DNA from 3 places in the Pseudodesulfovibrio alkaliphilus genome. Region 2 is predicted to be linked to each of the others. Evidence: predicted binding sites of a transcription regulator. Region 2 holds the regulator's gene; each other region holds the start of a gene.
The links. The regulator sigma-54, encoded in region 2, starts transcription at its own class of promoters, with help from an activator protein. The targets are predictions, from matches to a motif close to CTGGCACGGNNNNTGCTT.

Region 1 (10,662 bases), on a different contig from region 2:
TGAAGGATGGAAGACCATGAACGAGCGTCTGCTCTCGGGCAGGCCGTCGAGCAGGGCGCGGATGTCGGCGTCCACGCTGTCGATCTCCCGGAGCAGGGCGTCTGCATTGGCCCGGTAGGCAGCCTCGTTGGCCGGGTCCATCCTGATCAGGCCGTCGCGGGTATTCGCGGCCAGCACCTTGGCGCCGTTGGGAGAGAGCCAGACATGAGGATCGAGAATGCCATGGTCGTGATCGTGCCCATGGTCGTGCTCATGTCCATGATGGTGGTGCGCTGCGCCGTGGTCATGGCCATGCCCCTCGTCGTCGTGATGGTGATGCGCGTCCATGGGGAGTTTCTCGATTCCCCGGGCCGTGGGCACGATGCGCAGGGACGGGTTGGCGCTGTTGATGCGCGGCAGCCAGATATTCTCAAAGGTCACGCCGATGGAGAAATACGCCTTGGCCTTGGCCAGGGCGGCCATTTGCCTGGGGGTCGGCTCGTAGGTGTGGGGGCTGGCGCCTGGCATGACCAGCACGGAGACCTGGGCCAGATCGCCAGCGATCCGTTCGACAAAATACTTCTGGGGCAGGATGCTGACAAAGACCGGAGTCTGGGCGCGGGCCGGGCCGACACCCAGGGCGGCGGCCAGGAAAAAGGCAAAAGCGGTCAGCAGGATACGTTTTTTCATCATACGCATGGTTCCTCTGATGTGCGCCGTGCAGGGCGCGGTTGACGGTGTGAGTCGGAGAGGCAACAAGTTTGCATGATGCAACACGGTTGCAAAGGTGTCAACAGCGTCTGGATTGCGACTGCTGACGAGCCGGGGCCATGCCTGTTTTCATTCCAGGCAGGGCGGTCGACGAGACAGGAAGAGGCCGTGGTAAAAGCTTGGTATGCTTGAGTCTGCCGTGTGCGGATGGTTTGCCGCCCTTGTTTCTCGCCCCTCTGGCCTTTGGCCGGAAAACGGGCAGACCGATCCGCCGGGCATCGGATCGTGGTTGGCGCCAAGGTTCCTGGCGGGCGTCAGATCGCAGTTGTTATTGACCGGGCAGGGAGAAGCGGGTGTGGGCCTGGTCCAGGCCGGACAGGGCGGCCCCCAGCGCCCCGGCACACGACCCGATGTGGATGGCCTCGGCGGACAGGTCGAGGTTCAGGGTCTCCCACATCGCCTTGTGGGGCGCATGGCCCGGTTGTTCTTCAGCAGATGGTGCAGCGCAGGTCAGGCAGCCCCCCTGCCAGCCCGGAGAGCCATGGGGCTGTGAAGAAAACGTGCCCCTCCAGGGGAATATGGACAGGCGGGGCGTTTTCGGCCTGGGTGATGATCACCGCATCCGGGGTAAATTGAATGCTCATGGGTATCATCTCGCGCTCGCCGTCGCCGCACAGGCTCTCGCGCTGGGTGGGGGCAAAGGTTGCAAGTCGGCCGTCAGGGCTGATGGCGGTCAGTCGCGTGCGTATGGTGATCACGCGGGAAACGGTGCCATCTGGGTGAAAGGCCAGGGAGTTGCTGTCTCCGTTGATGCCCAGGGCATCAGGATCGTGCGCCAGAATCTCTCCGGCCGGAGTTTCCACTGCCGCGGGCCGGGCCGGTTCAACGGAGCGAATCTGGCCATCGGGGTGGAAGGACACGCCAATACGAGTATCCACCATGCCCGCCGGAGTGTTGATGGACACGGTCTGGCCAGGCCAGAAGGTAAGACTGCGTATCGTGCCCGAGGGGTGGAATGCCGCGCCGATGAGAGTGGTCGTGAGTATGCCCGCCGGGGTGAGCAGGGTGACAGGCCGGGCAAGCTCTGCTTCGTCCTCCTGGGTCCAGTAGCCGGAGAGCCTTCCGTTGAGGGGAAAGACCCGGCTGAGGGAGCCGTCTGCATGAAAGGTGAGCAACTCCGCAGGGATGCTGCCCGCAGCAGAAGGGATGACCCTCTGCGATTCCAGGGGCAGTGCCTGTAGTGTCCCGTCCGGGTGAAATGTTATGGGCCGGACTTCCTTTTTGCGGAGTTCCCGGGCGGTGAACTGGGGCACAAGCTGGCCGACTGGGGTGTTGAGGACGCACGGTCCGGCTGGCAGACAGGCGCGAAGCGATCCGTCGGGATAGGTTGCCGGCGCTTGGGCGACAGGGATCATGCCGTGGCGGGTGGTGATGGTCTGCATGGGGCGCTCCTTGTTGAGGTTGTCGGGCGTTGGTGGTGCTAACCGGATTCCGCGAAGCGGGCGGCCAGTCCTGCGAATTCGTCGCTGGACAGGGGGCGGCCCTGCTCCCGGGCCAGGCTTCGCACAGCCTCGACCAGAACGGGCAATGCCTGTTCCGTGCAGTGGAAATCGAGATGGCCCAAGGCGTCTGTCACGGCTTTGCGTCCGCTTTTGCCGCCCACGGCGATGCGGCGGTCCATGCCGAGGGACGCCGGGTCATACGGTTCAAAGAGGTTCGGCGACTTGTTCAGGGCGTGGGCGTGCAGGCCGGACTCGCAGGCAAAAATGTCTTCTCCGGCAACGGCCTTGGTCCTCGGGATGGGCACTCCTGCAGCCCTGGAAACGAAGCGGCAAAGCTCGCGCAGCCCGCCGGGGCGGTAGCGGCGGGTGCCGGTGTTGAGGGTGAGGTGGGCGGCTAGCTCCTCGGTTGCCGCGATGCCGGAGCGTTCGCCGATGCCGAGTACGCTGGCGTCGGCATAATCCGCGCCCGCCTCAAGGGCCGTGATCGCATTGGCCGTGGCCATCCCGAAGTCGTCGTGGCAGTGGACGGCCAGATCAATGCTGAGTGCTGCCCGGAAGCGGGCGACCAGATCGTATGTCCGCCTTGGGGTGAGCTGGCCCAGGGAGTCGGAAAGGCGCACCCGCGAGGCGCCGGACCCGGCTGCCGTGAGGGCTGCGGTCCGGGCGAATTCCAGGTCGGCGCGTGAGATGTCTTCAAGACCCACGGAAACATAGCCCACGCCGAGCATCCGGGCAGCGAGCACGGTTTGTGCGATGCGTTGGAGCACGCCCGGCCGGTCGATGCCGAGCCGTTTGCGGATATGGGCATCGGACACCGGCACGCCGATGTTGATCCCATCCACGGGCAGGGCCGCCGCTCTTGGCACGTCTGATTCGCGACAGGGGCACCAGACGCTCAGACGAGTCCGCCCGGCCCTGGCGCGGACCCGCCGGGCCAGGATGTCCATGTCCTCCTGCCCCACCCAGCCGAGTTCTATCTCCTCGACTCCGAGATCAATCAGCGCGTTGGCGATGGCCTCCCGCGTATCAAGGGAGAAATACGCCCCGAAGAGCTGCGCCCCTTCCCGCAGCGTCGTGTCTATCAGCATGTTCCGGCTCCCAGGTTACGGTGTGGTCTTCACGTCCTCCCCGAGCATGAAGGATGCCAATGGGCATGGTGTGAGCAATACTATGGATTTCAATACGTTTTCACGGACATGGATCAACGGGAGATGTGCCTTCAGGAATGTAGGCAGCCACACTTTTCGTAGGTTCACTCTGTCGCCGCCGACATATTCGTAGGTTGGCGGCACAGCGCATTGATTTAAAGATATCCTTTAATTTCAGAAAGTTATATGCTGCAATCGACAGTGGCACACCCTTTGCCATGGAGGGGTATCAACGCGAACCAACCCCTTAGGGAGGAACACATGAGAAAAGTTGCGATTTACGGAAAAGGCGGCATCGGCAAGTCCACCACCACACAGAACACCGTGGCCGGTCTGGCCGAGATGGGCCGCAAGGTCATGGTCGTGGGCTGCGACCCCAAGGCGGACTCCACCCGTCTGCTGCTTGGGGGCCTTGCGCAGAAGTCGGTCCTCGACACCCTGCGCGAAGAAGGCGAGGACGTGGAACTCGACGATATCCGCAAGCCAGGGTTCGGCGGAACATGGTGTGTGGAGTCCGGCGGTCCCGAGCCGGGCGTTGGTTGTGCGGGCCGCGGCATCATCACCTCCATCAACATGCTTGAGTCCCTGGGGGCCTATGAGGAGTCCGAGGGTCTCGACTACGCCTTTTACGACGTGCTCGGCGATGTGGTCTGCGGCGGGTTCGCCATGCCCATCCGCGACGGCAAGGCCGAGGAGATATACATCGTCTGCTCAGGCGAGATGATGGCCATGTACGCGGCCAACAACATCTGCAAGGGCATCATGAAGTACGCCGAGTCCGGCGGGGTGCGGCTTGGCGGCCTCATCTGCAATTCGCGCAACACCGACCGCGAGGCAGACCTGATCACCGAGCTGGCCAGCAAGCTGGGCACCCAGATGATCTACTTCGTCCCCCGTGACAACGACGTGCAGCGCGCCGAGATCAATCGCAAGACCGTCATCGAGTGGGACGGCGCAGTGTCCCAGGCCGACCAGTATCGCGGGCTGGCCAAGGCCATCGACGAAAACAAGATGTTCGTCATTCCCACCCCCCTGGAGATCGAGGAGCTGGAACAACTACTCCTCGATTATGGAATCATGGAAGCGTAGCCAATCAAATTGTCTAAAAATCAACAGTATAGGAGGGAGCGGAAATGATGATCATGGTGAGGGCGATAGTGCGCCCGGAAAAGGCGGACGACGTGCTTGCGGCCCTGATGGACAACGGTTTTCCGGCAGTGACCAAATATTCCGTGGCCGGACGAGGCAAACAGCGCGGCATCAAGATCGGCGAGGTCACCTACGACGAAATTCCAAAGACCATGCTCATGAGCGTGGTCAAGGAGGCGGACAAGGACTTTGTCATCTCCACCATCATGGATGCAGCCCGCTCCGGCGTGAAGGGCGCGTTCGGAGACGGCAAGATCTTCGTCTCCCAGGTGGAGGGTGTCTACACCATCAGCTCGGGTGTCAACGAAACCGCCGTGGCCGGGGAGGCATAGCATGAAGGAAGTCATCGCAGTAGTGCGTATGGACATGATGAACCGCACCAAGGCCGCCCTGACCAGTGCCGGGGTGGACGCCTTCTTCGCCCACGAGGCGCAGGGCCGGGGCAAGGGGTTCGTCAACTCCAGCGTACTCGAAGGCGCGGAGAGCGGCTACGAGGAGGCGGCCGCCGTTCTGGGCGAGAAGGGCAAGCTCTACCCCAAGCGCATGGTCACCGTGGTGGTCGGGGATGACATGGTCGCGGACGTGGTGGAGGCCATCACCGCCGTCAACCGTTCCGGCAAGCCCGGCGACGGCAAGATATTCGTCCTGCCCATCAATGACGCGGTCCGGGTGCGTACCGGCGAGAAGGGCGCCAAGTCCATAGCCTAAGTTCTGCAAGGAGAGAGTGAAATGGCAAAGACCAGCAAGGCGGTGCGCTTCGACCCCGCGGACATCAAGGAAGAGCTTCTCAAGAAGTATCCTCCCAAGGTGGCGAGAAAGCGCGCCAAGCAGATAATGATCAACGAGGCCCAGGAGAGCGAGACGCCGCCCGAGATCGTGGCCAACGTCCGTACCATCCCCGGCATCATCACCATGCGCGGCTGCACCTATGCGGGCTGCAAGGGCGTCATCATGGGGCCCACCCGCGACATCCTCAACATCACCCACGGCCCCATCGGCTGCGGCTTTTACTCCTGGCTCACCCGGCGCAACCAGACCGATGCGGGCGAAACCGGCGAGAACTACATGACCTACTGTTTCTCCACGGACATGCAGGATCAGGACATCATCTTCGGCGGCGAGAAGAAGCTGACGGCGGCCATTCAGGAAGCCTACGACCTCTTCCACCCCAAGGGTATCTGCATCTTCGCCACCTGTCCGGTGGGCCTCATCGGTGATGACATCCACGCCGTGGCCCGCAAGATGAAGGAGAAACTTGGGGACTGCAACGTCTTCGCCTTTTCCTGCGAAGGGTACAAGGGCGTGTCCCAGTCCGCCGGCCATCACATCGCCAACAATCAGGTCTTCACCCATCTGGTGGGCGAGAACCAGACCCCGCCCGAGGGCGAATACAAGATCAACCTGCTCGGCGAATACAACATCGGCGGCGACGGGTTCGAGATCGACCGCGTACTCAGGAAGTGCGGCATCACCAACATCGCCACCTTCTCTGGCAACTCCACCTACGCCCAGTTCGCCTCGGCCCAGCACGCGGACTTGAGCGCGGTCATGTGCCACCGCTCCATCAACTACGTGGCCGACATGCTGGAGACCAAGTACGGCATCCCCTGGATCAAGGTGAACTTCATCGGAGCCGAGGCAACGGCCAAGTCCCTGCGCAAGATCGGCCAGTATTTCGGCGACAAGGCGCTCCTGGACCGCATTGAGGCCGTCATCGCCGAAGAGATGCCAGAGGTTCTGGCCGTGGCCGCAGACGTGAAAACCCGCACTCAGGGCAAGACCGCCATGCTCTTCGTGGGCGGCTCCCGCGCTCACCACTACAACGAGCTCTTCCAGGAAATGGGCATGAAGACCCTGTCCGCGGGATACGAGTTCGGCCACCGCGACGACTACGAGGGACGCGAGGTCATCCCGCACCTGACCGTGGACGCCGACTCGCGCAACATCGAGGAGATCGAGGTGGAGCCCGACGAGAAGCTCTTCCGGGCCCGCAAGACTCCCGAGGAGATCAAGGCCCTGGAGGACGCCGGGTACACGTTCAAACACTACGACGGTCTGAACGCGGACATGGACAAGGGGTCCATCATCATCGACGACCTCAACCAGTACGAGGCCGAAAAGCTGGTGGAACTGCTCAAACCGGACATCTTCTGCGCCGGTATCAAGGAGAAGTTCTCCATCCAGAAGCTGGGCGTGCCCATGAAGCAACTGCACAGCTACGACTCGGGCGGACCCTATGCGGGGTTCAAGGGTGCCATCAATTTCTACAAGGAAATCGACAGGCTCGTGAACAGCCGGGTCTGGAGCTATCTCAAGGCTCCCTGGCAGGAGAACCCTGAACTGACGGCCACCTTCGTTTGGGAATAAGAGAGGGAGATCAAAGATATGCTACTCAGACACACACCCGCGGAAGTGGCCGATCGCAAGGCCCTGGCCATCAATCCGGCCAAGACCTGCCAGCCCGTCGGCGCCATGTACGCGGCCCTCGGGATACACGGCTGCCTGCCGCACAGCCACGGTTCGCAGGGCTGCTGCGCCTATCACCGCTCGGCCCTCACCCGCCACTACAAGGAGCCGGTCTCGGCCGCCACCAGTTCGTTCACCGAGGGCGCTTCCGTGTTCGGCGGTCAGGCCAATCTGCTTCAGGCCATCAACAACATCTTCACGGTCTACGAGCCGGAAGTGATCGCCGTACACACCACCTGCCTCTCCGAAACCATCGGCGACGATCTCAACCAGATATTCGAGAAGGCCCGGCGCGAGGGCAAGGTGCCCGAGGGCTGCACCCTGGTGGGCGCTCCCACCCCGAGCTACGTGGGCTCCCACGTCACCGGCTTCTCGAACATGGTCAAGGCCATGGCCCAGCTGGCCGAGCCTTCGGGCAAGAAGAACGGCAAGGTCAACATCATTCCCGGCTGGGTCGAGCCCGCGGACATGGCCGAGATCAAGCGGCTGGCCGCCCTGGTGGGCGTTCCCGTGACAGTGTTCCCGGATACTTCGGGCGTGCTCGATACCCCGCTTACCGGCGAGTACAAGATGTTCCCGGACGGCGGTGTGACCGTCATGGAACTCAAGGCCAGCGGCGACGCCATCGGCACCCTGGCCCTTGGCGAATGGTGCTCGGCCGATGCCGCCCGCTGGCTCGACGCCAAATGCAAGGTGCCCTGTACTGTCCTGGACATGCCCTTTGGCCTTGCCGCCACCGATCGCTTCATCGATGTGCTGCGCACCGTGGCCGGGGTGACGGTGCCCGAGGCCGTGGCTGTCGAGCGGGGGCAACTGGTGGACCTCATCTCGGACATGCACCAGTACCTTTACGGCAAGCGCGTGGCCCTGTGGGGCGACCCGGACCAGCTCATCGCCATGTGCGAGTTCCTGGTCAGCCTTGACATGCAGCCCGTGTATGTCGTCACCGGCACTCCGGGCAAGAAGTTCGAAGAGCGCATTCAGAATATCTGTGCGGACAGACCCTTTGAGGTCAAGGTCAGAGCCAAGGCCGACATGTTCCTGATGCACCAGTGGATCAAGAACGAGCCCGTGGACCTGCTCATCGGTAATTCCTACGGCAAGTATATCGCCCGCGACGAGGATATTCCCCTCCTGCGCTGGGGCTTCCCCATCCTGGACCGCCAGGGGCACCAGTACTTCCCCACGGTCGGCTACAGGGGCGGGTTGCGGTTGCTTGAAAAAATGCTCGACCTCTTCCTCGAACGCAAGGACCGCGACGACCCGGAAACCACTTTCGAGCTCGTCCTCTAACCACACCGGGCGCCCGCGGCGGGGACGCCTCCCCCCGTCGCGGGCCGAACTCAAGGACAGGCAAGGAAACCCATGGCGATTTCAGCAAAGGCACGCGCGAGCCACCCCTGTTTCGGCCCTTCGGCGCGTCGCAGCCAGGGACGGGTGCATCTGCCGGTGGCACCACGGGCCGTGGCACGCACCCGTTTTGTCCCGGAGTCGGTTACGGCGCCGTCCGGGCCGGTCATGACCCCGGAAGAGGCCCTGGCCATGCTCGATCTGACCGTGGCCGATGGCGCATCCGTGGGCATGGCGGGCATTACCGGCCCCGGCGACCCCATGGCCACGCCCGAGGCGACCTTGCAAACCTTGCGGCTGGTCCGGGCCAAGTACCCGGATCTGCCCCTGTGCCTGACCACTCTGGGACTGGGGCTGGCACCCCTGGCAGGGGATTTGGCCGCCATCGGCCTCTCCCACGTCACCCTGCTGGTGGACGCTGTCTCCGCCGAGGTGGCCGAAGGGGTTTATGCCTGGATTCGGCCCTCCACCCGGACCGTGCCGCTGCCTCTGGCCGCGCAGATGCTGGTGGAAGAACAGCGCAAGGCCGTGAAGGCCCTGGTCGAGGCCGGAGTGACGGTCAAGGTTAACGTCACGGTCCATCCCGAGGTCAACGACGATCACATCGAGACCATTTCTCGGACCATGGCCGGACTCGGTGCCTCCATCATGACCGTGGTCCCCCGGTGGACCGACGGGGAGAGCGGCGTTGTCCGGCCGGATATGGATCTGCTGGCTGCCGTGCGCGAGAAGGCGGCCCGGTACATGGTCCTCACGCCCTCATGGGGCGAGTGCGGCGATGTGCTGGCGGCAGCGGAGAATCCGCAGCGGGCATCGCTGCCCCGACCTGCGCCGGGACGGCCCAATGTGGCTGTGGCCAGCGCGGGCGGCATGGACGTGGACCTGCACCTGGGCCATGCGGCGCGGCTGCTCGTCTATGGCCCGCGTGAGGATGGCCTGGCCTGCCTGCTCGAAACCCGCGACGCGCCCGAACCGGGCGGCGGAGACGGCCGGTGGGAGGCGCTCGCGGAGACCCTGTCCGACTGTTTCGTCCTGCTGGCGGCCAGTGCCGGAGAGCGGCCAAGGGAGATTCTTAGCCGTCGTGGCGTGGCTGTTCTGATCACTGAAGACGGGATCGAGGGAACCGTGGACGCCCTCTACGGTGGCGGCCGGAAAGGCAAGGGCTGCAACACGGCAAAAGCCGCAACTGGCGGCGCATTACACAAAGGAGAATGAGACACATGGCTACCCCCGCGAGAATGATCATCTGTTGTCAGAGCTTCCGGGCTCAGGGCGACCCCAAGGGCATCTGTCACAAGCAGACCGACGGGTTCCTGCAATATATCGAGGAGGAACTCATCGACCGGGGCATCGACGCCCTGGTGGTGGCATCCACCTGCCTCAAACAGTGCGAGGCCGGGCCGGTCATGGTCATTCAGCCCGAGAATTGGTGGTTCAAGGGCGTTGCCAGCGAAGAGGCCATCGACGCCATCCTCGACGCTCTGGAAGACGGCGAACAGTGCGCCGAATACGCCCTGTAGAAAATCGAGAGAGCCGATGCCTGTCGCCTGTCGCCAGACTCCCGGAACGCAACGCCCAGGTCGGCGGCGCGTTCTGCCCGCCATGAACGCCGTGGCAGGGGAGCCCTCCGCTTCGGGGTGCGACGGGCCGGGGCGGTCCCGCCGCCGCTGACGGCGGCGGGACCAAGGCCCTGGCAGGAAATGATTTTTTGGCCTTGCTTGCAAGGCGAGCAGTGGAGGAACACATGAACACAGGCATACTCGAAGAAAGAAAGGACCAGATCCACCGGGCCGGCGAAGGGGCCATCGACATCGCCTGCAATCGCGACTCCCTGGCCGGCGCCGTCAGCCAGCGGGCCTGCGTCTTTTGCGGATCGCGGGTGGTGCTCTACCCCATCGCCGACGCCCTGCATCTGGTCCACGGACCCATCGGCTGCGCGGTCTACACCTGGGATATCCGGGGCGCACTTTCCAGCGGCCCCGAGCTGCACCGCCTTTCCTTCTCCACTGATCTTCAGGAGAAGGATGTCATCTTCGGCGGCGAGAAAAAGCTCGAAGCGGCCCTGGACGAACTCATTGACCGCCACGCGCCCAAGGCCGCCTTTGTCTATTCCACCTGTATCGTGGGCATCATCGGCGACGATATCGAAGCCGTGTGCCGCCGGGTGAGCGAGAGCAAGGGCATCCCGGTGCTGCCGGTCCAGTCCGAGGGATTCAAGGGCAACAAGCGGGCCGGGTATCTGGCCGCCTGCAAGGCCATGTCCAGGCTGGTGGGCACGGGCGACACCTCGGGCATCTCTCCTGTTTCGGTCAACATTCTCGGCGACTTCAATCTGGCCGGGGAAATCTGGATCGTGC
Region 2 (10,662 bases):
AGAGTTTCACCAAAGGAGCCGTGTGTGACCAGCACCACGCCCACCATGGAAGTGTCTTCGTTCTTCGCGGCCATGATTATCCCAGTTCCATGTGTCTGTGTTCTATGGTGACTGCATACCCTTTTTTCTTCAGTGTCGCCAGCACCGATTCGGCCACGGCCACCGAGCGATGGCGTCCTCCGGTGCAACCCAGGGCCAGGGTGATGCGATAGCGCCCCTCGTCAGCATACAGCGGCAGGATATATGTCAGAAATTCCAGAAATCTGTCATTAAACTCCACTCCCACCTGACTGCCCAGTACAAAGTCGGAGATGGTCTTGTCCAGACCCGAAAGCGGTCGAAGCGCTTCGTCGAAATAGGGGTTTGGCAGAAAACGCAGGTCAAAGACGAAATCCGCTTCGCTCGGAACTCCGTACTTGAAGCCGAAGGTGATGATGTGTACCCGCATCCCCCGGCCCAATTCCTCGATGGCCGACCACTTTGTCTGGATCACGCGGCGCAGATCGTGGACCGAGTAGTCCGAGGTGTCGAGCACCAGATCAGCGCTGGCGCGAATGGGGTCGAGCAGCGTCTTCTCCTGTTCCAGGGCCTGTTCCAATCCCAGCGACTGGCTCTCCAGGGGGTGGGGTCTGCGGGTGGTGGCGTAGCGCCGCATCAGCTCGCCCAGCCTCGCTTCGAGAAAGAGTACCTGAGGCGAGATGCCCATGGCGGCCATCTCCTCAAAGGCGATGTCCCATCCTTCCAGGAATTCCGGCTGGCGCATATCCATGCCCAGGGCCAAACCGCGATACTTCGTGTCTTGTTTGAGGATCAGGCCTGCTATCTTGGCCGACATGCCTGACGGCAAGCCGTCGATGCAAAAAAAACCGAGATCCTCGAAAACCTTAAGTGCGGTGCTCTTGCCCGAGCCCGAGATGCCGGTCACCACGACCACGGGAAAGGTATTGGCAGGTGTCACGGCATGACTCCGGGCGGTCTAAACCTCTTCGAGGAGCTTCCAAAGCGCCTCGAAGTCCTCGGCCCCAATGAATTCGCGACGGAAAGCCTCGTCCTTGAGGACGCGTGAAACCTGGGCGAGGATACGCAAATGCATGCCGGCCACTTTTTCCGGGGCGAGTACGAGAAAGAAGATGGTGCATGGTTTGTGGTCCAGCGCCGTGAACTCGACGCCGGAAACGCTCCTGCCAACCACTACAATGACCTGTTCCAAGTCTTCGAGCTTGCCGTGGGGGATGGCAATGCCGTCGCCTATGCCCGTGGTGCCCAGGTTTTCGCGATCAAGAAGGACACGGACCGCATGGTCCGTGTCCATTTCAGGATATTTCTCCCCCACCGGGGTGAGGAGTTCCGCGAGTACCTCCGGCTTGGAGCCGGAGACGAGATCGTACAGGACAAGATCCTTGTCCAGGTAATCACCGAGTTTCATGCTTAATTTCCAGGATCGATCAGACCGAAGTCGCCGTTCTTGCGCTTGTAGATGACATTGACGCCCTCGGTCTCCGCATTGCGGAAGACGAGGAACTCGTTGTCGAGGGAGTCCAACTGCAGGGCTGCCTCGTCAACGGACATGGGCTTGGGTTCGTATGTGTCGGTTCCCACAATGGTCGGGCCGGGTTTTCCCGCCTTGCCTTCATAGGAAATGAAGTTCATCTGGACCTTGTTGCCACGGGCCTGCCTGCTGCGATCCTTCATCTTCTCGCGCATGCGTCGCAGCTGTGCCTCCAGCTTGTCGAGGACCATGTCGATGGTCGAGTACATGTCTTCGGAATCTTCATAGGCCGAGATGTGGATACCGTCGGCATTGAGGATTATATCAGCCTTGTGACGAAACTTGTCCACCAGCAGGTTGACCTGGAGGTCGGCCTCCGCGTCGGAAACATACTTGCCCACCTTTTCAAAGCGCTTCTGCGCATATCCCTTGAGATGATCAGACGGCTCAAAGTTCTTGAAAGTGAAGCTTATGTTCATACATTCCTCCTGGTTGAATGTGTGGAAAGCCTGCCTTAGAAATACTGCTTTCTCTTGGAGGACGAGGCAATGCCCATGGCGGAACGGTATTTTGCAACCGTGCGCCTGGCGATGTTCACCTCCAGTTTTTCCTGGAGAATCTCGCCGATACGCTCATCGCTCAGGGGCTTTTTCTGGTCCTCCGCGGCGATCATCTGCTTGATGAGCGCCTTGACACTTTCCGAGCCCACCTGGGAGCCGTCGTTGAGGTCCAGCGCACTGTTGAAGAAGAACTTCAACTCGAAGATGCCGTGTGGGGTGGACACATACTTGCTGGTGGTGATGCGGCTGACAGTGGACTCGTGCATCTCGATATCTTCTGCCACCTCCTTGAGGATCAGAGGTTTGAGTTTTGTCACACCTTCCTCAAAGAATTCACGCTGAAAGCGGACAATGCTCTCCACTACCTTGTACAATGTTCTCTGCCGCTGGTACAGGCTTTTCATCAGCCAGGCGGCCGAGCGCATTTTCTCCTGAAAGTAGTCCTTCTCCTTGTTTCTGGCACCCTGCATGGTTTCCATGTAATAGGAGTTCATCTGCAGCCTGGGCAGTCCGTCCTCGTTGAGAATGATGACGAAGTCGTCCCCGTATTTGTAAACGAAGACATCGGGGCTGACATAATGCGGCTCGGTGCTGGAGAAATGCGACCCGGGCATCGGGTCGAGGGTTTGCAAAAGCTCAATGTACGACTTGAGATCGTCCATGGAAATCTTGAACTTGCGGGCCAGAGGCTTGAAACGGTTCTTTTCAAGGTCTTCCAGATGATCGCGGACCAGGGAAACCAGGATGGGGTCGTCGAAGCCGAGCACTTCCATCTGGACCAGCAGACATTCCTGCGGGGTTCTCGCAGCGATGCCCACCGGGTCGAGCCGCTGAACCCGAAGGACGACGGACTCCACTTCCTCGGGCGCGACCTCGGCCATGGCCGCCATCTCTTCTGCTGACGCCTGGAGATACCCATTGTGGTCAAGGTTGCCGACAATCACCTCGCCGATGGACAACTCACGTTCGGTGAAGTCGGAAAGCCGCATCTGCCAGCCGATGTGACCTTCCAGCGATGGTTTTGAGGCCAGCCGGGCCTCGAAGGACAGCCCTTCTTCGGGAACCTCCAGATCGCGGGCCGTGGATTGCTTGGAAGTGCTCGAAAACTCACCGAGGTAGTTTTCCCAATCCGCAGTACGGACAAGCTCCTCCTCGGCCTGGGATTCGGTCAGTTTCTCGGGCTCGCGAATCTCGGTTTCCACCTCGGCTTCATCGAGAAAGGGATTCTCCATGAGCTCCTGCTGAACGGTTTCGAGCAGTTCCAGGCGGGAGAGCTGCAGGAGCTTGATGGCCTGCTGCAGCTGCGGTGTCATGACCAGCTGCTGGGAAAGCTTGAGTTGCTGCCTGAGTTCCAATCCCATATTCTAGACCTCTCGGCGCGGGCTCCACATGGCTCCGCGCCGGGGGTTCGCGACAGTTTTTTTCACCGATCCATTCAACTCCTGCTTTCAACCCTGCCACACATCAAAGCAGGAAGCAATATCTGCCTGATAACCATCTGACAAGCTTGCATTATTCAGATAGGATTATCGGCATGAAAAAAGTGTACCAACGATTCACCCCGCTGTAAATCGCCAAGAACGGATGCAAGGGGAAAAAAGACGTTTAGAGGCGGAAGTCCTCACCCAGATATATCTGACGGGCGCGACTGTCTTGCACGATCTCTTCGGGGCTGCCCTCAAGGATGACCGTGCCCTCGTAGACGAGATAGGCTCTGTCACATATGTTAAGTGTTTCCCGAACATTATGATCTGATATGAGGATGCCGATGTCCATGCTCTTCAGCACGGAGATGATCTCCTGAATGTCGATAACCGCAATGGGGTCGATGCCAGCGAAGGGCTCGTCGAGCAGGATGAACTTGGGATCCATGATCAGGGCTCGGGCTATTTCGAGCCTGCGGCGCTCACCGCCCGAGAGGAACATGGCCGCCTGGTCCGCCAGCTTGGTAATGGTGAACATTTCCAGCAACTCGTTGGCCCTCTTGTGTTGGGCGGCGGGGGGCAGATCCGTTTGCTCGAGGATTATCTGGAGATTCTCGCGTACCGAGAGTTTCTTGAAAATGGAACTCTCCTGGGGCAGATAGCTCACGCCCATGCGGGCCCGCTCGTGCAGGGGCCTGTCGGTCAGTGGTTCGCCATCAAGGGAAACATGGCCTGTATTGGGCTTCACGATGCCCACCAGCATGTAGAACGTGGTGGTCTTGCCTGCCCCATTGGGACCGAGCAGGCCGACCACCTCGCGACGGTGCACCTCAAGGTTGATACCGTGCACCACCTCCTTTTGGCCATAGCGTTTGGAGAGGTTGGCTGCGACAAGTCCGTCCGGCATCTACTGCACCTTGATCTTTTCGGGGGTCAGGAAGATGGCCTTAACGCGCTTGCCCTTGCCGCCCACCACTTCGCTGCGATTCTCGCGGACATGGAAGTTGATCACCTCGCCGGTCAGGCTGTTGGGGCCGTCCTGGAGCATGGGATCATCCTCCATGCGAAGCAGTTGATCCTCCACGAAATATGTCAGCTTGCCGCAGGTGCCCTCGGTGCTGCCTTTTTTGGCCCGCACGGTCCCTTCGGCCACGATGCGCTCAATGCCGTCCACGGAAAACTGTTTGCCGGTACTTGAGGAAAGAAAGGCCGAAAGCCGGTTGGCCCAAAGGGTCAGCTCTCCGTGCACGGCCACCACATTGCCGATAAAGGTGACAGTCCTGCTGTTTTCGTCATAGGTCATGCGATCCGAGGTGATCTTGACAGGAACCCGGCTGGGATCGACGCCCACCTGGATGGGGGCAGGCGGGGTCGGGGCGGCCGGGGCCTTGACCGAGCCCTCGCCCCGGGCCGGGCCGGAGTCTGTTGTCTGGGCGGTGTCCGTAGCGCCGGGCAGAGGCGCACCGGCCGACGGGGACGCGATCACCTCCAAGGCTTTGCCCTCCACAGGGCTCAAAAACCTAGCATTGGCATAGCCCAGGGCGCGGCTTTCGTCGCGCTCGGCCTCGGTGAGGTCAAAGACCGCATACCAGCCGTCCTTGGGAAAATCGACCCTGACGCGCTGCCCCTTGGTCAGGGTGAGCACATGCTCGCTCCGCGGAGAGCGGGCCTCGCGCACGTTGAGATTGCTTGCAGCCTCGCGCACCTCGCCCCAATCGGCCCCGAAGGCCGGGGAAATAAAGGCGAGCAGACAGGCCGCAGCAATGAGCCATCGTGTCATATTTATCAAATGCTTACTCCCTGCCCTGGTCCTGAAACGGACTCGTGTCAAATCCCTTGGGCGCGAACAGCGCCTCGACGCCGCCGGCCGCCTTGAGGTCGAGGCTGACCATGTCTATCTCCACGGCTGCTGCCGTGAGCGTCATGTCCGGGCGGCGTACGGTCACGCCCCCCTTGAGATACACCTTGTCTATGGCCCCTACATAATCAAGATGCGCCGCGTCGAGGGCCATGACCCCGAACCGCCCGGTGACGTTGTCGAACAGGGTCAGGTTGTCGTTGGGCTGATCCACCTCTCCCCTGTCGGCCTTGACGTACACCTCTTGACGCTCCTCGCCGAAATAGGCGGAGAGCTGTGGCCGGGTCACGCCCACCAGCTTGCGTTCCTGGTTGTATTTGGCCTCGGTGGCCAGCAGCTTCCAGGTCATTGCCCCTTTTTTGCCTTGCACCAGCTCAATGTCCTCGGCTGTAATATCGGCCTCGTCAAGCAGTTGGGTCCGGGATTTTTCCGTCACAGGCTGGACGGTCGTTGGCTCAACGATCTGCTCGGTGAAGAAGGCGGCCTTGATGACAATGCCCGCCAGCAGACCGACCAGAAAAATCGTGATGAGCAATAATCCGGGACGCCCTTTCATCTACCCTGCCCACTGCTTCAGTGTGCTGTCCTCGAGTCCTCTGGCGCGCAGGATCAAGGCGACGGCCTCGCGGACAGCCCCATGTCCGCCGGGACGGACCGACACCCAGTGGGCTGCCTCAAGCACCTCGGGCATGGCATTGGGCACACTCAAGGCCAGCCCGGCTTCGCGCATGACCGCGAGATCAATCCAGTCGTCGCCCATGAAGGCGGCTTCGGACGTTTCAACACCGGCCTTCTCGCATATCTCGAGGAAATGTGGCAGTTTGTCATGGTTTCCTGGGTAGTAGTGGGTGATGCCCAGTTCCCTGATCCGGCTGGCCACCGGGGGCTGGTCCAGGCCGGTGATGACCCCCACCTCAACACCCACGGACTGGGCCAGCTTGATGCCGAATCCGTCCTGGACGTTGAACCGTTTCATGACCATTCCTTCGGCGCCATAGTAGAGCCCGCCGTCGGTCAGCACGCCGTCCACGTCAAGCACCAGCAGGCGGATGCGGCTGGCACGCTCCATGACGCCATCACGCATCGGCCAGCTCCCATATGGCCTTGAGCCGACGCAGCAGAAGTTCCACGCGATCCAGAGGCAGACTGTTGGGGCCGTCACACAGGGCGGTGTCCGGGTCTGGATGGGTTTCGAGAAAGATACCGTCCGCTCCCGCGGCCACGGCCGCAGAAGCCAGCACGGGCACATATTCGCGCTGTCCCCCCGAGGCCGCGCCCAAGCCGCCCGGCAATTGCACAGAATGGGTGGCGTCGAAGATCACGGGCACATCGAATTTGCGCATTTCGGGGATAGCGCGCATGTCCACCACCAGATTGTTGTAGCCGTAGGTGGAGCCCCGCTCGGTCAGCCAGATATGTTCGTTGCCCGAGGCGCGGACCTTGTCCACGGCGTTTTTCATGTCCCAGGGAGCGAGAAACTGGCCTTTCTTGATGTTGACGATGCACCCTGTCTTGGCCGCAGCCACCAGAAGGTCGGTCTGTCGACAGAGGAAAGCGGGGATCTGGAGCACGTCCGCCACCTCGGCCACCCTTGCCGCCTGTTCGGGGCTGTGGATGTCGGTGACAATGGGCAGACCTGTCTCGTCTTTGACTTCAGCCAGAATGGCCAGCCCTTCTTCCATGCCTGGTCCGCGAAAGCTTGTCACAGCCGTACGGTTAGCCTTGTCAAAGGAACTCTTGAAGACCAGGGGCAGTGCAAGACGCGAGGCCACGGCGGCAAGGGCGGTCGCCGTCCTCAGGGTGATCTCCCTGCTTTCGATGACGCACGGCCCGGCCAGGACAAAGGGGCCGGACCGGCTGGCCCCATAAAGATCTCTGATAGTCAACTATTTGTCCTTGCTTATTTTTTCATTCTTGGACGCCTTGATGAACTCCCGGAACAAGGGGTGAGGGTTCATGGGGTTGGATTTGAACTCCGGGTGGAACTGGCAACCCAAAAACCAAGGATGGTCAGGCAACTCCACAATTTCCACCAGGGATTCATCCGGCGCGGTGCCCGAAAGAACCATGCCGTGCTCAACGAACTGGTCAATGAACTGATTGTTGAACTCGAAGCGATGGCGGTGGCGTTCGTCGATGTTGACGGCCTGATAGGCAGAATAGGCCACAGTGTCCTTCTTGATCTTGCAAGGATAGGAGCCAAGGCGCATGGTGCCGCCCTTGTTCGATTCCTCGCACCGGGTCTCGGTCTTCTTGGTACGGAAGTCGTACCATTCCTTCATGAGATAGATAATGTTGTGCGGGGTCTGCGGGTCGAACTCCTCGGAGTTGGCCCCATCGAGGCCGATGACGTTGCGGGCGAACTCAATGCACGCGCACTGCATGCCAAGACAGATGCCGAAGAACGGCACCTTGTTCTCGCGGGCGTAGCGGATGGCCAGGATCTTGCCCTCCACCCCGCGTGAACCGAAGCCACCGGGCACCAGGATACCGTCCAGGCCCTTGAGCTTCTTTTCCACGTTCTTGGTCGTCACCTTCTCGGAGTTGACATATTCGAGTTCCACCTTGACATCATTGGCCACGCCGCCGTGGATCAGGGCCTCGTGCAGACTCTTGTAGGCTTCGGTCAGATCCACGTATTTGCCGATGATGCCGATGCGCACCGAGCCGCCGGGATTCTTGAGCTTGTCCACCAGCCGCTCCCAGGGGCCAAGCTCGGCGTTCTTGGCGGGCAGCTTGAGCAGGATGGCGATTTTCTGGTCCACCCCCTCGTCGTAAAACCGGAGCGGCACCTCGTAGATGTTGGATACGTCCACGCCAGTGAAGACCGCATCGCGATCCACGTCGCAAAACAAGGCGATCTTGCGCTTGAGGTCATCATCAAGTTCCACCTCGGAACGGCAGATGATGATGTCGGGCTGGATGCCCACGCTGCGCAATTCCTTGACAGAATGCTGGGTGGGCTTGGTCTTCAGTTCGCCAGCGGCCTTGATGTAGGGCACCAGGGTCAGGTGGATGTAGAGGACGTTCTCCTTGCCCAGGTCGTTCTTGAGCTGGCGGATGGCCTCCAGAAAGGGTTGGCCCTCAATGTCGCCCACAGTGCCGCCGATCTCGATGAGGGCCACGTCCTCGTCGGTGGGCAGACCGATCACCGCCTCCTTAATGGCGTCGGTGATGTGCGGAATGACCTGAACCGTTCCCCCCAGGTAGTCGCCGCGACGCTCCTTCTGGATGACGGAGTAGTAGATGGACCCGGAGGTGTAGTTGTTCTGCTGGCTGAGTGCCTTGCCAAGGTAGCGCTCGTAGTGGCCAAGGTCGAGGTCGGTCTCGGCGCCGTCGTCGGTGACGTAGACCTCGCCGTGCTGAAAGGGGTTCATGGTCCCGGGGTCCACGTTGATGTAGGGGTCGAGCTTCTGGATGGTGGCCTTGAGTCCTCTGGCCTGGAGCAGCGCCCCGATGGAAGCGGCGGCCAACCCCTTGCCCAAGGAGGACAAAACACCACCAGTAATAAATATGAACTTGGTTTTCATATGCCAAAAAGCCCCTTGGTTATGCTTGAATTGTAAGGAAATTGAACGGGTAATCCCATATGCCGTCCATGTTGACTGCGAAGTCCGGGACACGTATGTTCCAGCCCAGCAAAAACTGCTTCGCAAATTTTGCAGGGTACAGCAACAAAGTCAACAGCAAGAGGAGAATTTCATGGCTCGCGTCAACGCCCTCGTTATCACGGGATACGGCACAAACTGCGAAAACGAGTCCGCTTACGCATTGAAAGCCGCCGGCGCAGACAACGCCGACATCGTCTATTTCTCTGATCTCGTGGCCGGGCATGTACGCATGGACAGCTACAACTACCTCCTCTGCCCCGGCGGTTTTCTCGACGGCGACGACCTGGGCGCGGCCCAGGCAGCAGCCCTGCGCTGGCGCTGGGCCAACGCCGCCGACGGCTCGCCGGTTCTTGACCAGCTCAAGACCTTTTTCAATTCCGGCGGTATCCTCCTCGGCATCTGCAACGGCTTTCAGCTTTTGTGCAAGCTCGGTCTGCTCCCGGCTGTGGGCGGCCGCTATTTCGAGCGTCAGGTATCCCTCTCCCACAATGATTCCGGGAGATTTGAGGATCGCTGGGTGCGTCTGCGGACCAATCCGGCTTCGCCTTGCGTCTTCACTAAAGGTATTGATCTCATCGACATGCCCGTGCGTCACGGCGAGGGCAAGATCATCCCCATGGACGACGCCACCTTCCAGGCTATTCTCGACAGCAACCTCGTGGCCGTCCAGTACGTGAGCCCTTCCACGGGCGAGCCGACCCAGGAATATCCCGCCAACCCCAACGGTTCCCCCCTGGGCGTGGCCGGTTTGACCGATCCGTCGGGCCGTATCCTTGGCCTGATGCCCCATCCCGAGGCCTACAACCACCCGACCAACCACCCCTCCTGGACTCGCGGCACTGATCCCGCCATCCCGCTGGGGCTAGCGCTTTTGGAAGCGGGCGTTCGCCATCTTCACGACAGGTAGTCAATGTCCTTTGCAGTGCCCGATCCGCCCGCCGGGACAACGTGGCGCTCACTCATGGAAGCGGCCTTTGCCGAGGCATGTGCTGCGGCCCGCGAAGGCGAATCGCCCGTGGGGGCCGCCCTGTTCGCCCCGGACGGCACCCTGCTTGCCAAGGCGCACAACCGACCCATTGTCCTGAATGATCCCACAGCCCACGCGGAAATCCTTTGCCTGCGTCAGGCTGCGGCTCTCCTTGGCAACTACCGCTTGCCCGGCACCATTCTGGCCGTGACCCTGGAGCCGTGCCTGATGTGTACCGGCGCCCTGCTCCACGCCCGGGTTTCCGGTGTGATCATGGGCGCCCTTGACCCCCGTGCAGGTGCCGTGCTCTCCAACCTCGACGGTCGCGCCCTGCCTTTTGCCAATCATCGCATGTGGACTGTCCAAGGGGTAATGGCCGAAGAATGCTCCGCCCTGCTCAAGCGATTTTTCCTTGAAAGAAGAAAGAGTTGATCCGTGCCCTCCCTTGCCCGCGTTGTCAATTCCCCACCACGACGATCTGAAATAACTGATTTTCTTTACAATAATTTCATTCGTGCTATGAAAGGGGTGTTGAACCCCAGTGTGTCCGCTTCACCCCTGATACGGGCGGACCTCGACCCTGTCGCCTGCACCTCGATTCCGGCGGCAGCATTCCCAAGCGGTTCGGCGCGATTGGCAAAACCTCTTGCCAGTCGCGCCGAGTCTGTTTATAACCCGTTTCCACGTCGGCGCACTCGCGCCGTCACAAACGGAGAGGTAGCGAAGTCCGGCCGTAACGCGCTCGACTCGAAA
Region 3 (10,662 bases), on a different contig from region 2:
GCATCCTCGAACCCCTGGCCCGCTCCCGCTGCCAGCGCGATGCCGCCCTGCTGGCCGCCCGCGAGGCCGGGCACGGCGACTGCGCCCGCGCCTACTTCACCGCCCTGGGCTACCGCTGGTACCACATCCTGCCCGATTCGGTCATGCGCAACCCGCTGGCCTTCCTGCGCCCGAGCTTTCTGCGCTCGTCGTTTCTGCCCGGCAAAAAGGGGGGGCGCCGCGAGGCAGCGGACGCCAAAGCAACTACCCCGGCCGCCGCGCCGGAGCTGTCTGTCCACACCGGCCACCTCCGGCCCGACGGCGTGGCCCGGCACGGAAAGCAAACCGAAACGCAACTCTCGACTCCGCGGTCGAGATGCCTCCCCAGCGTTCAGATGCCGTCAGAATGCGCTCCGGGCACAGAGGGCTCCCACGCCTAACCTCTCCCCCCATCTCCCCAGGCACAAACAAAAAGGCCCGCCATGACGGCGGGCCTTTCGTGTTTGGGGGCTTGGGAGGCGCTACTTGATGAAGAGCATCTCCTGGTAGCTGGGCAGGGGCCACAGGTCGTCGGCCACCACGCACTCAAGGGCGTCGGCCACCTCGCGCACGGCGAGCATGGCGGGCAGGATCTTCTTGGTCTTGTAGACCGCCTCTTCTTCCACGGACTTGAAGCTGGCTTTCCCCATCAACTTCTCAAGGGCTTCGGTGTTGGCCTGGAGCTTGCGCAGCTTGGCGGTGATGTCCTGGAGAATGGCCGTGGTCGGCTCGATGCCGGCGGCCTTCATGCTGGCGGCGGTGGCGGCCAGCTCGCCCTGGTAGCGGATGGCCGCGGGCAGAATGATGGTCCTGGCGATCTTGCACACCAGCAGGGCCTCGGTCTTGATGGCCTGGTTGTACTGCTCGTGGTAGATCTCCACCCGGGAGTGCAGCTCGGCCTCGGAAAGGACGCCGTACTTGCCGAACATCTCGACCACGTCGGCATCGCCGATGCAGGGCAGGCAGTCGGCGGCGGTCTTCAGATTGGGCAGGCCGCGCCGCTTGGCTTCCTTCTGCCACTCCTCGGAGTAGCCGTCGCCGTTGAAGATGATGTGGCCGTGCTTCTTCATGATGGCCTGGATGACCTTCTGGCAGGCAGCACCGAGCTTGGAGGCGTCGCCCTTGGTAATCTTCTCGATCTCGTCGCAGACAAAGTCGAGGGATTCTGCCAGCATGGTGTTCAGGGCCACCTGGGCTCCGGCGATGGATTGGTTGGAACCCACGGCGCGAAACTCGAAACGGTTGCCGGTGAAAGCGAAGGGGCTGGTTCGGTTGCGGTCGCCCGCGTCCATGGGCAGCGGGGGCAGGGTGTCCACGCCCACGGTCAGGCAGTCCTTGGTCTTGCATCCCTTGAGGCTGCCCTTTTCGATCTGCTCGAAGATGTCGGTCAGCTGCTCGCCGAGGAATACGGACATGATGGCCGGGGGGGCCTCGTTGGCGCCCAGGCGATGGTCATTGCTGGCCGTGGCCACCACGGCCCGCAGCAGTTTGCCGTACTTCTCCACGGCACGGATGGTGGCCGCAGTGATGGTCAGAAACTGCATGTTCTCGTGCGGGGTGTCGCCGGGATTGAACAGCGAGCCCTGCGAGGGGGTGGAGAGCGAGAAGTTGAGGTGCTTGCCTGAACCGTTGATGCCCGCAAAGGGCTTTTCGTGCAGCAGACAGGCCATGCCGTAGCGCTTGGATACGGACTTCAGCGTTGTCATGAGAATCTGGTTGTGGTCGGTGGCCAGGTTGGACTGCTCGTAAATGGGCGCGATCTCGAACTGGCCGGGGGCCACCTCGTTGTGGCGGGTCTTGACCGGCACACCCAGCTTGTACAGCTCACGCTCCACTTCGAGCATGAAGGAGAGCACCCGGCGCGGGATGGCGCCGAAGTAGTGGTCGTCAAGCTCCTGGCCCTTGGAGGGCTTGGCCCCGAACAGGGTGCGGCCGCAGACCATCAGGTCGGGCCGGGCGAAGTAGAAGTTGCGGTCCACCAGGAAGTATTCCTGCTCGGGCCCGGCATTGGACACGACCATCTCGCCGTTGTCGTTGCCAAACAGGGAGAGGAAGCGGCGTCCGGCCTTGTTGATGGCCTGGTTGGCGCGCAGCAGCGGGGTCTTCTTGTCCAGGGCGTGTCCCTTCCAGGAGACGAAGGCCGTGGGGATGCACAGGAAGGTGCCGTTGGGATTCTCGATGATGTATGCCGGGTTGGTCACATCCCAGGCGGTGTACCCACGGGCCTCGAAGGTGGCCCGCAGACCGCCGGAGGGGAAGCTCGAGGCGTCGGGCTCGCCCTGGATGAGCAGCTTGGGATCGAACTCGGCGATGGCCCCGCCCTCGCCGTCCGGGGTCAGGAAGCCGTCGTGCTTCTCGGCGGTCAGGCCGGTCAGCGGATAGAAGACATGGGTGTAGTGGGTGGCGCCCTTGGAGAGCGCCCATTCCTTCATGGCCGCGGCCACCGGGCCGGCGATGGCGGGGTCCATCTTCTCCCCGGCCTTCTTGGTCTTCATCAGGGACTTGTACACGTCCTTGGGAAGCATCGCCTTCATGACCTTGTCGCTGAAGACGTTGGACCCGAATATCTGCGCCGGGGAGGTCTCGGCGAAGTTCAGCGGCTGATTGGTGGGTTTGTAGTTGGTCACCGCAGCGATGGCGGTCTGACGTGTCTGGTATCCGCTCATGAATGACTCCTTATCAGGCAAGTGGAAGATGTTTCCGGACAGAGCCGGACCAAAGGGCAGCCTGCCCCGACTGTCTTGCCCGCCCCTCTACCAAGGAACGTGCCAAACAGAGAAAATTCATCAAGAACAAATAGTTAAACAAAATCAGCCAGCATGGCCTCTGACAAAATAATACGAAAATGTATCACAATTGCTCTTCCTGCCGCTTTCAGGTTTCATTTTTGTGAAACGAAACGTACTTTTCTTCCAACGCTTCGAAATAAATGCTTAATATTATCACATTAATGAGAAACCGGCCTCTGCGTACCGCTGGCAAGACCGCTACCAGTCCCCAAGGACTGGCACGGATCGGTCATGCCGCGGCATCTCTTTGCATTTTTACCAAAAACGTCACAAACGGCTTTGCCATACCTGAGTGCGCCGGAAGGATGAAGGATCAGGGGGGATCAGAAGGGGGGCGGCGACGAGAACTCCATGGGCTGGCGTGTGGCCGGATGGCGGAAACGCAGGGTCGAAGCGTGGAGCCGGAGCTGCCCCGGCCCAGTGCCCGTGCCATAAAGCCGGTCGCCGACGATGGGAACCCCGAGGCCCTTGGCGTGAGCCGCATGAAGGCGGAGTTGATGGGTCCGGCCGGTCAGAGGCATGAACTCCACACGGGTGCGCCCGTCCTCGACGCCGAGCTTCCGCCAGCGGGTGACACCCGGCTTGCCGCCCTCGGGATCGTAGACCTGGCGGGGCCGGTCGGCCGGGTCGAGCCGGAAGGCCAGTTCGATGACGCCAGCGTCCTGCGCCACCACCCCGTCCAGCAGGGCCACATAGCGCTTGCCCACCAGCCGCTGCATGAACTGCCCGGACAGGGCGCGGTGAGCCCGTACGGTCAGGGCCATGACGATGAGGCCGGAGGTATCCTGATCCAGACGGTGGACCGAAGGCTGGTCGAGACACTCCGGGAACAGAGCCTTGAGGCGGCTGACCACGCAATCCTGGTTCTCCGGCCCGCGACCGGGCACAGAGAGCAGACCGCCGGGCTTGTCCACCACCACGAAAAGCGGATCGCGGTGGAGGATGGAGAGTCCTTCCGGGATGCGGATCATGCCGGGTCGAGCCCGCAGAGCATGTGGCCGAGAATGCGGCCGCATTTCTGGGAACAGGAGGTGTAGACCCCGCCGTGTCTGCGGGTGCCCGAGCGGTTCTCGCGGCCAAAGTAGAACTCGGCAACGCCCAGAGGGATCAGGTTGTGGCGGGCCGCATAGCCCAGCAGCTTGGGTGCGCAGCAGTCTCCCGTGCCCGCGGGGATGCCGCTTTGGCCAAGCACGATCTCGGGCAGGGGTTTCGCCTCGTTGCGGAAATTGGGGATGCGATAGAGGGCGTGGATGTCGAGCATGAGGGCCCGCGAAATCTCCGCCCGTTTGGCGGCCAGGACAGCCCGTCCGGGGTCGCCCTCGGGCAGACGCTCCATGTCGCGGCCAAGCCGCTTGATCAGCCGCTCCACCCCGGAGCTCATGGCGGCCAGTTCTTCGGTATTCACCAGAGGCGGCACCCAGCCGGGCACATGCCACACGCCGTTGAGCTGACCCGAGAACGCCTTGAGAACTCCGGTGCGCCCCTGTTGATCGCGGCAGACGAGGACACCGAACATGTGCCCGCGGGCCTCGCCGAAGAGGGATGCGGTGGAGAGGGCAGGGTCCGCGGCCTCGGCATTGACGTGCATATCCACCCGCCCGGCGCTGGTCAGGCTATGCAGCAACTCCCTGGCCTGGGCCAGGGCAGGCCCCACGGGCAGGGAATGGGCCCTCCCGCACCGGGCGCAAAACCCGGAGCAGGCGGTACGCCCGTCGCCCTCGACAGATATTTCGATTGGTTCCATCAACATATAAACGTACAGTGACCCCACCGCTGTGTGCGATGGGGCCACTGTACACCGAAGGCAGATGGGAACCAAGTGCAAAATCTACCTGATGTTCAACCCCGCTGATCCCAGGAACCGGACGGAGAGAATCTCGTACTCGATGCGGCCTCGCGGGGCGTCCACCACGACCTCGTCGCCGGCCTCCTTGCCAAGCAGGGCGCGGCCCATGGGCGAGAGCACGGAAATGGAGCCGTTCTTGTGGTCAGCGTCGTCCGGGCCGAGCAGGGTGAACCGCTTGGTTTCCTCGGTCTCAATGTCTTCGATCTCCACAGTGGCCCCGAATATGGCCCGCTCGCCTCCAAGGGTGTCGAGGTCGAGAACATCGAAAAGCGGCATGCGCGAGTTGATGTAGGTGATGCGGGCCTCAAGCATTCCCTGGCGCTCGCGGGCGGCGTCGTATCCCGCGTTTTCGCTCAAGTCGCCCTCCTCGCGGGCCTCCTTGATGGCCTGAATGATGGCGGGCCGCTGCGCCCGAAGCTCTTCGAGTTCCTGTCTGATCTTTTCAAAGCCTTGTTTGGAAATGGGAATTCTGTCCATTGCGTGTTTCCTTCCTGATTATGATAAGGTAAAAAAAAAGAGCAGATGCGCGGCTACTCGTGAAAGGGACCGCGCCCCTGCGTTCGTCGTCTCGTGTGCGTGACAATTGAATACATAGAACATGAACGCACACTGGTCAAGCCATGAAGACGCCAATTCCACATTCCTCAGTTGACACGATCGGGCCGAGTGTTTCACAAATACCACTTTGCGCGGCGGGAAACAGGAAGGTTCCCCGCCTTTCCCGCAGCCTGCCCACAGGCCGGGAAACCCAACCGCCAGACGCCTGCCCAGACGGCGGGCAACCACAAATGGAGGATTCGATGTCCAAGCTACGCTCACTGCTTTTCGTGGCGCTTTCCGTGGTGTCCATGGCCGTGCTGCTCGCCCCGGGGCCGGTTCTGGCCAAGGAGTTCACCATCGGCCTGATTCTGGTCGGCCCTTACAATGACAAGGGATACAGCCAGGCCCAGTACGAAGGCGGCAAGTATGTCGAGGCCCGCATGCCCGGCGCGAAAATGATCTACCTCGACAAGGTCAACCCGGCCGACAGGCCCGGACTGACCGTGCCCCAGGTGGTGGACGATCTCGTGGAAAAGGGCGCCGACCTGATCATCGCCGGGTCCGACGACATGAAGGACGGCATTCTCGAAGCCGCGGCCATGCACTCCGACAAAACCTTTGTCCACATCTCGGGCGACGCCGCCTGGACCGGGTCTGCCCCGGCCAACCTCGGCAACCTCTTCAGCCGCATGGAATATCCCAAAATGATGGCCGGATTCGCCGCGGCCATGACCACCGAAACCGGCAAGATCGGCTTTCTCGGCCCCCTGATCAACGAGGAGACCCGCCGTCTGGTGGCCGCCGCCTACCTCGGCGCGGCCCACGCCTGGACCACGGTGCGCGGCCGGGACATTAAGGACCTCTCCTTCAACGTCAAGTGGATCGGCTTCTGGTTCAACATCCCCGGCGTCACCGCCGATCCGACCCAGGTGGCAGGCTCCTTCTTCGACACCGGATACGATGTGATCATTTCGGGCATAGACACACCCGAGGCAGTGGCCGTGGCCAGACAGAAAAGCGCCCAGGGTGCCAGGGTCTTCGCCCTGCCCTACGATTATGAAAAGGCCTGCGAGGGCCAGGGTTCCATCTGTCTTGGCGTACCCTACTTCAACTGGGGGCCGTCCTTCCTGCGGCTGGCCACCCAGGTGCGCGACGGCAGCTACAAGCCCGCCTTCGAGTGGGACGCCCCCTACTGGGACGCCATCAACGACCACGACAAGTCTCCCGTTGGCTTCATGCCCGGCGAGGGACTCAGCGCCGAGGTCAAGGCCAAACTCGACGCGTTCGTGGCCCAGATGGGCTCCGGGCAGATCGACCTGTTCACCGGACCACTCAACTACCAGGACGGCTCCGTCTTCCTCAAGCCCGGCGAAAAGGCCACGGACAAGCAGATCTGGTACATGGAGCAACTGCTCGAGGGCATGAGCGGACTGTCCAGCGCCAAGTAGCAGATGATCGTCTTACAGGACATTCACAAGCATTACGGCCGGGTTCGGGCCAACGACGGCGTCAGCCTGACCTTCGAACCCGGCCGCATCTACGCCCTGGTGGGAGAAAACGGCGCGGGCAAAAGCACGCTGATGCGTGTCCTGGCCGGGCACACCCGCCCCACCTCGGGCACCATCGACCTGTGCGGCCGCACCGTGGCCTTTCTCACGCCTGCCCTGGCCCGCGATCACGGGGTGGGCATGCTCTACCAGGATCCTCTCGACTTTCCGGCCATGCCCATTTGGGAGAACTTCCAGCTGGGTGCGCCAAGCCGGACAAAACGACAGGTCGTCGATGTCATCGGCGAACTCTCCTATCGGCTCGATGCCTGTTTCCTGCCCGACGAAGCGGTCTCGTCCCTGACGGTGGGCGAGCGCCAGCTCCTGGAACTGCTCCGGCTCCTTGACCTGGGGGCCACCGCATTGATCCTCGACGAACCGACCACGGGCATCACCCCGGAACAGAAGCGCGACCTCTTCGACCTGCTGATGAAGCTGGCCCGCGAGGAAAACCACACCATCGTCCTGGTCACCCACAAACTCTCCGAGGCCCTGGAAATGGCCGACGCCATCCTGGTCATGCGCCAGGGGGCCCTCGTGGCGACACTGACCCCTCCCTATGACGAAAGGGAGCTGGTGCGGCGCATGTTCGGCGAGGCGGCCAACGCCGCGGCCGTGGGCGCGCCGGAACCGGCCGAGTCGGATACGCCTCCCAGGCTGGCCCTCGAGGATGTGGTCATGGCCGGACCCAAGTACTCCATGGGGCCGATGTCCTTTTCTGCCAGACCCGGCGAGTGTGTTGGACTGGCCGGGCTGGACGGCAGCGGCCAGGAGCTGTTCCTGCGGGGCCTGTGCGGGCTGGACCGAATGCCCGGCGGCTCTCTGACCCTGGACCAACGGACATACGCCGACAACGACTTCGCCGCCTTGCGCCGGGCAGGCGTTCACTTTGTGCCTGCGGACCGGCTGGAGCTGGCGCTGTTTCCGGCCCTGACCCTGCGGGAGCACATCGCCCTGGCCTTTCCGGGCCGCCTGGACGAGATGGACGCCTTCTACCAGAGCCAGTGCGTGGAACGGTTCAACCTGCGAGCCCACCCGGACACCCTGGCCAGCGAGCTTTCCGGCGGCAACCAACAGAGACTTCTGCTTTCCCTCATCCCTGACGATGCCTCCCTGCTGCTCATGGAGCATCCCACACGCGGCCTTGACGCCGGATCGGCCCGACAGGTGTGGACTCATCTCAACAGCCGCTGCCGGGCGGGGGCGACCCTGATCTTCTTCTCGCCCGACCTCGACGAGGTGCTGGAGCACAGCCACCGGGTGGTGGTCTTCTACGACCGGGCCATGGTCGCCGTGGTGGACCGGGCCAGGGCCAGCACCGAGGTCGTGGGTGCGCTCATGGCAGGCAAGAGCCCCGCGGAAGTCCTGGGAGACAGACAATGACCCGGCCCTGGACACGTTTTTCGGCGCTGGTCGAAGCGGGCTGGCTCGGCGCGGCCCTGCTCCTGGCCCTGGGCCTGACCGTCCTGGTCACGCTGCCTTCGGGCGCCCCTCCCCTGGAGACCATTGCCGTGCTTCTGGACGGCGGCCTCGGCTCGATGGCCAAGCTGGGCCGGGCGCTGGCGGGCTGGGTGCCGCTGACCCTGTGCGCCGTGGGTCTGCTCGTCACCTTCACGGCCCGGCTCTGGAACATCGGCGTGGAGGGCCAGGTGGTCATGGGGGCCATCTTCTGTACCGCGGCCCTGCGCCCCTTTGCCACAGGCGGGGTGCCCGAGATACTCCTGGCCATGGGGGCGGGAGTCCTGGGTGGTGCCCTCTGGGCCCTGCTGGCGGGACTGTTGCGCGTCTTTGGCCGGGTCCACGAGATATTCTCCGGCCTGGGTCTCAACTTCGTGGCCCTGGGCGTGACCCTGTGGCTCATCTTCGGCCCGTGGAAGCGACCGGGCGTGGCCTCCATGTCCGGCACCGCGCCCATCGACGTGTCCCTGTGGCTGCCCCGGCTCGGCCCCATGAGCGTAAGCTGGGCCGCCCTGGCCCTGGCACTGTCCGCCATCCTCGGGGTGGGACTGCTGCTTCACCGCTCGTCCTGGGGGCTCAAGCTCAGGGCCGTGGGCGAAAATCCCAAGGCAGCCACCCTGTTCGCGCTGGGACCGCGCCGCCGTCTGCTCCAGGCATTCATGCTCTGCGGCGGGCTGGCCGGACTGGCCGGGGCCATCCAGGTGCTCGGCGTCTACCACCGGCTGCTGCCCTCCATCTCGTCGAGCTACGGCTACACCGCCCTGCTGGTGGGCATGATGGCCTCCTTCCGGCTTGGTCCGGTACCCTTCATCTGCTTCTTCTTCGCCGTGCTCAATGTGGGGTCCATTCAGCTGCCTCTGCAAATGGGCCTTGATTCGTCCCTAAGCGGCGTCATCCAGGGGATCATGGTCCTGTCCGTTTTCATCGTCCACGGCCTGCGCCTGTGGCTGCGCCAAAGGAGGGAAACGGCATGACCGAAACCCTGGCCCTGGCCCTGGCCGCCGTACTCATGGCCGCCGCGCCCCTGGTGCTGGCCACCCTGGGAGAGACGCTCACGGAAAAGGCGGGCGTCATCAACCTGTCGCTCGACGGCTCCATCCTGCTGGCCGCCATGACCGCCTTTGCCGTGGCCGTGACCTTTGACAACCCATGGCTGGGCATGCTCGGGGGCATGGCCGTTGGCGCGGCCATCGCCGGGCTGCTGGGGATCATCGGCATCTTCATGGGCCAGTCGCAACTGGCCGTGGGCTTCATCCTCACCCTGCTGGCCCGCGATCTGGCCTATTTCCTGGGCCACGCCTTCTCGCGCCTGCCAGGGCCCGATCTGGGGCTGTGGACCATTCCGGGGCTGGCCGAGGTGGTTGGCATCGGCCCCATTCTGGGCTCCCGCTCGCCAGTGGTCCACCTGAGCCTCGTGGCCGTTTTCCTGTGCTGGTGGTGGATGTACCGCACCGAGGCCGGTATGCGGCTGCGGGCCGTGGGCGAATCCCCTCGGGCGGCCTTTGGCCGGGGTATCCGGGTACGGCTGGTCAGGCTGTGGTACTGCCTTGCGGGCGGCGCCCTGGTGGGCATGGCCGGTGCCGCCTACTCCCTGGCGGTCAAGCCGGGCTGGGGTCGCCCCCAGGGCTGCGAAGGCGCGGGCTGGATCGCCCTGGCCATCGTCATCTTCGGGGGCTGGCATCCGGTTCGCGCCGCCCTTGGCGCGGTCCTCTTCGCCGCGCTCCAGGTGTCGGGCATCTATCTGCAGGAAATTTTCCCGTCCATTCCGGCCCCTGTCTTCCAGGTGGCCCCGTTCCCCGTCATGATCCTGACCCTGCTGGCCGTGAACATGGGGCGCGTGGGCTGGATTCAGGATCTGGTCCGCCGCCACCCCTTCCTCAGGCGCTTCTCCCGGGGCTGGTCCTTTGATCCCCCGGCGGCCTTAGGCCAGGACTTCAACCCGAAAAAGGGACTGTAATCGACACAGCCCTGACTGGTTACAACAAATGTGAACACATAGGTTGTTCAGAAGTGGGGGGAGATGCCAGGCGCGATAAAGGTTCAAGGCCGAAGACCTTGAGCCCTTGGCGAATCTTCGAGCCTTGCGGATCAGGAGGGCAAAGAGGTACTCCTGGTGCGCGAGGGTTTGATTCGCCCCGTCAGAGTCCGCCTGCAACGACGGCAGATCGCCGTTTTTCAACAGCCTGCCAACCCGACAAGGAGGTGTGCATGAGCAAACCCAAGGTCTTCGTCACCCGGCGCATCCCGGACGCGGGCATTGACCTGCTGGCCCAAACGGCCGAAGTGACCGTCAACCCCGAGGACCGCACCCTGTCGAGAGCCGAGCTGCTGGCCGCGGTGGCCGACTGCCAGGGCGTCATCGGCCTGCTCACCGAGCGGATCGACGCCGAGTTCTTCGACGCCGCGCCACAGCTCAAGGGGTACGCCAACTACGCCGTGGGCTACGACAACATCGACGTGGCCG

Region 1: the regulator sigma-54 is predicted to act here: its motif matches at 3,323-3,340, upstream of GKC30_RS10100 (LeuA family protein).
Region 3: the regulator sigma-54 is predicted to act here: its motif matches at 2,773-2,790, upstream of GKC30_RS02115 (glutamine synthetase III family protein).

Annotation. Positions count from the first base shown of each region.
Region 1 is NZ_WODC01000006.1:78,760-89,421, forward strand. Features, by position in the region: gene GKC30_RS10090 (metal ABC transporter solute-binding protein, Zn/Mn family) at 1-672, opposite strand, end outside; gene GKC30_RS15150 (hypothetical protein) at 1,019-1,147, opposite strand; gene GKC30_RS10095 (hypothetical protein) at 1,179-2,132, opposite strand; gene GKC30_RS10100 (LeuA family protein) at 2,171-3,280, opposite strand; gene nifH (nitrogenase iron protein) at 3,602-4,429, shown strand; gene GKC30_RS10110 (P-II family nitrogen regulator) at 4,474-4,821, shown strand; gene GKC30_RS10115 (P-II family nitrogen regulator) at 4,823-5,197, shown strand; gene nifD (nitrogenase molybdenum-iron protein alpha chain) at 5,219-6,856, shown strand; gene nifK (nitrogenase molybdenum-iron protein subunit beta) at 6,875-8,248, shown strand; gene GKC30_RS10130 (NifB/NifX family molybdenum-iron cluster-binding protein) at 8,321-9,520, shown strand; gene GKC30_RS10135 ((2Fe-2S) ferredoxin domain-containing protein) at 9,526-9,825, shown strand; gene nifE (nitrogenase iron-molybdenum cofactor biosynthesis protein NifE) at 10,050-10,662, shown strand, end outside.
Region 2 is NZ_WODC01000007.1:88,103-98,764, reverse strand. Features, by position in the region: gene GKC30_RS11155 (PTS sugar transporter subunit IIA) at 1-74, opposite strand, end outside; gene rapZ (RNase adapter RapZ) at 77-958, opposite strand; gene GKC30_RS11145 (PTS sugar transporter subunit IIA) at 977-1,426, opposite strand; gene hpf (ribosome hibernation-promoting factor, HPF/YfiA family) at 1,429-1,968, opposite strand; gene rpoN (RNA polymerase factor sigma-54) at 2,004-3,410, opposite strand; gene lptB (LPS export ABC transporter ATP-binding protein) at 3,655-4,380, opposite strand; gene lptA (lipopolysaccharide transport periplasmic protein LptA) at 4,381-5,253, opposite strand; gene lptC (LPS export ABC transporter periplasmic protein LptC) at 5,267-5,887, opposite strand; gene GKC30_RS11115 (KdsC family phosphatase) at 5,888-6,415, opposite strand; gene kdsA (3-deoxy-8-phosphooctulonate synthase) at 6,408-7,217, opposite strand; gene pyrG (CTP synthase) at 7,218-8,861, opposite strand; gene GKC30_RS11100 (phosphoribosylformylglycinamidine synthase subunit PurQ) at 9,034-9,849, shown strand; gene GKC30_RS11095 (nucleoside deaminase) at 9,853-10,341, shown strand; tRNA gene GKC30_RS11090 (tRNA-Ser) at 10,621-10,662, shown strand, end outside.
Region 3 is NZ_WODC01000001.1:426,599-437,260, forward strand. Features, by position in the region: gene GKC30_RS02110 (hypothetical protein) at 1-419, shown strand, start outside; gene GKC30_RS02115 (glutamine synthetase III family protein) at 501-2,684, opposite strand; gene GKC30_RS02120 (RluA family pseudouridine synthase) at 3,131-3,778, opposite strand; gene GKC30_RS02125 (hypothetical protein) at 3,775-4,551, opposite strand; gene greA (transcription elongation factor GreA) at 4,636-5,130, opposite strand; gene GKC30_RS02135 (BMP family lipoprotein) at 5,454-6,641, shown strand; gene GKC30_RS02140 (ATP-binding cassette domain-containing protein) at 6,645-8,123, shown strand; gene GKC30_RS02145 (ABC transporter permease) at 8,120-9,172, shown strand; gene GKC30_RS02150 (ABC transporter permease) at 9,169-10,155, shown strand; gene GKC30_RS02155 (2-hydroxyacid dehydrogenase) at 10,407-10,662, shown strand, end outside.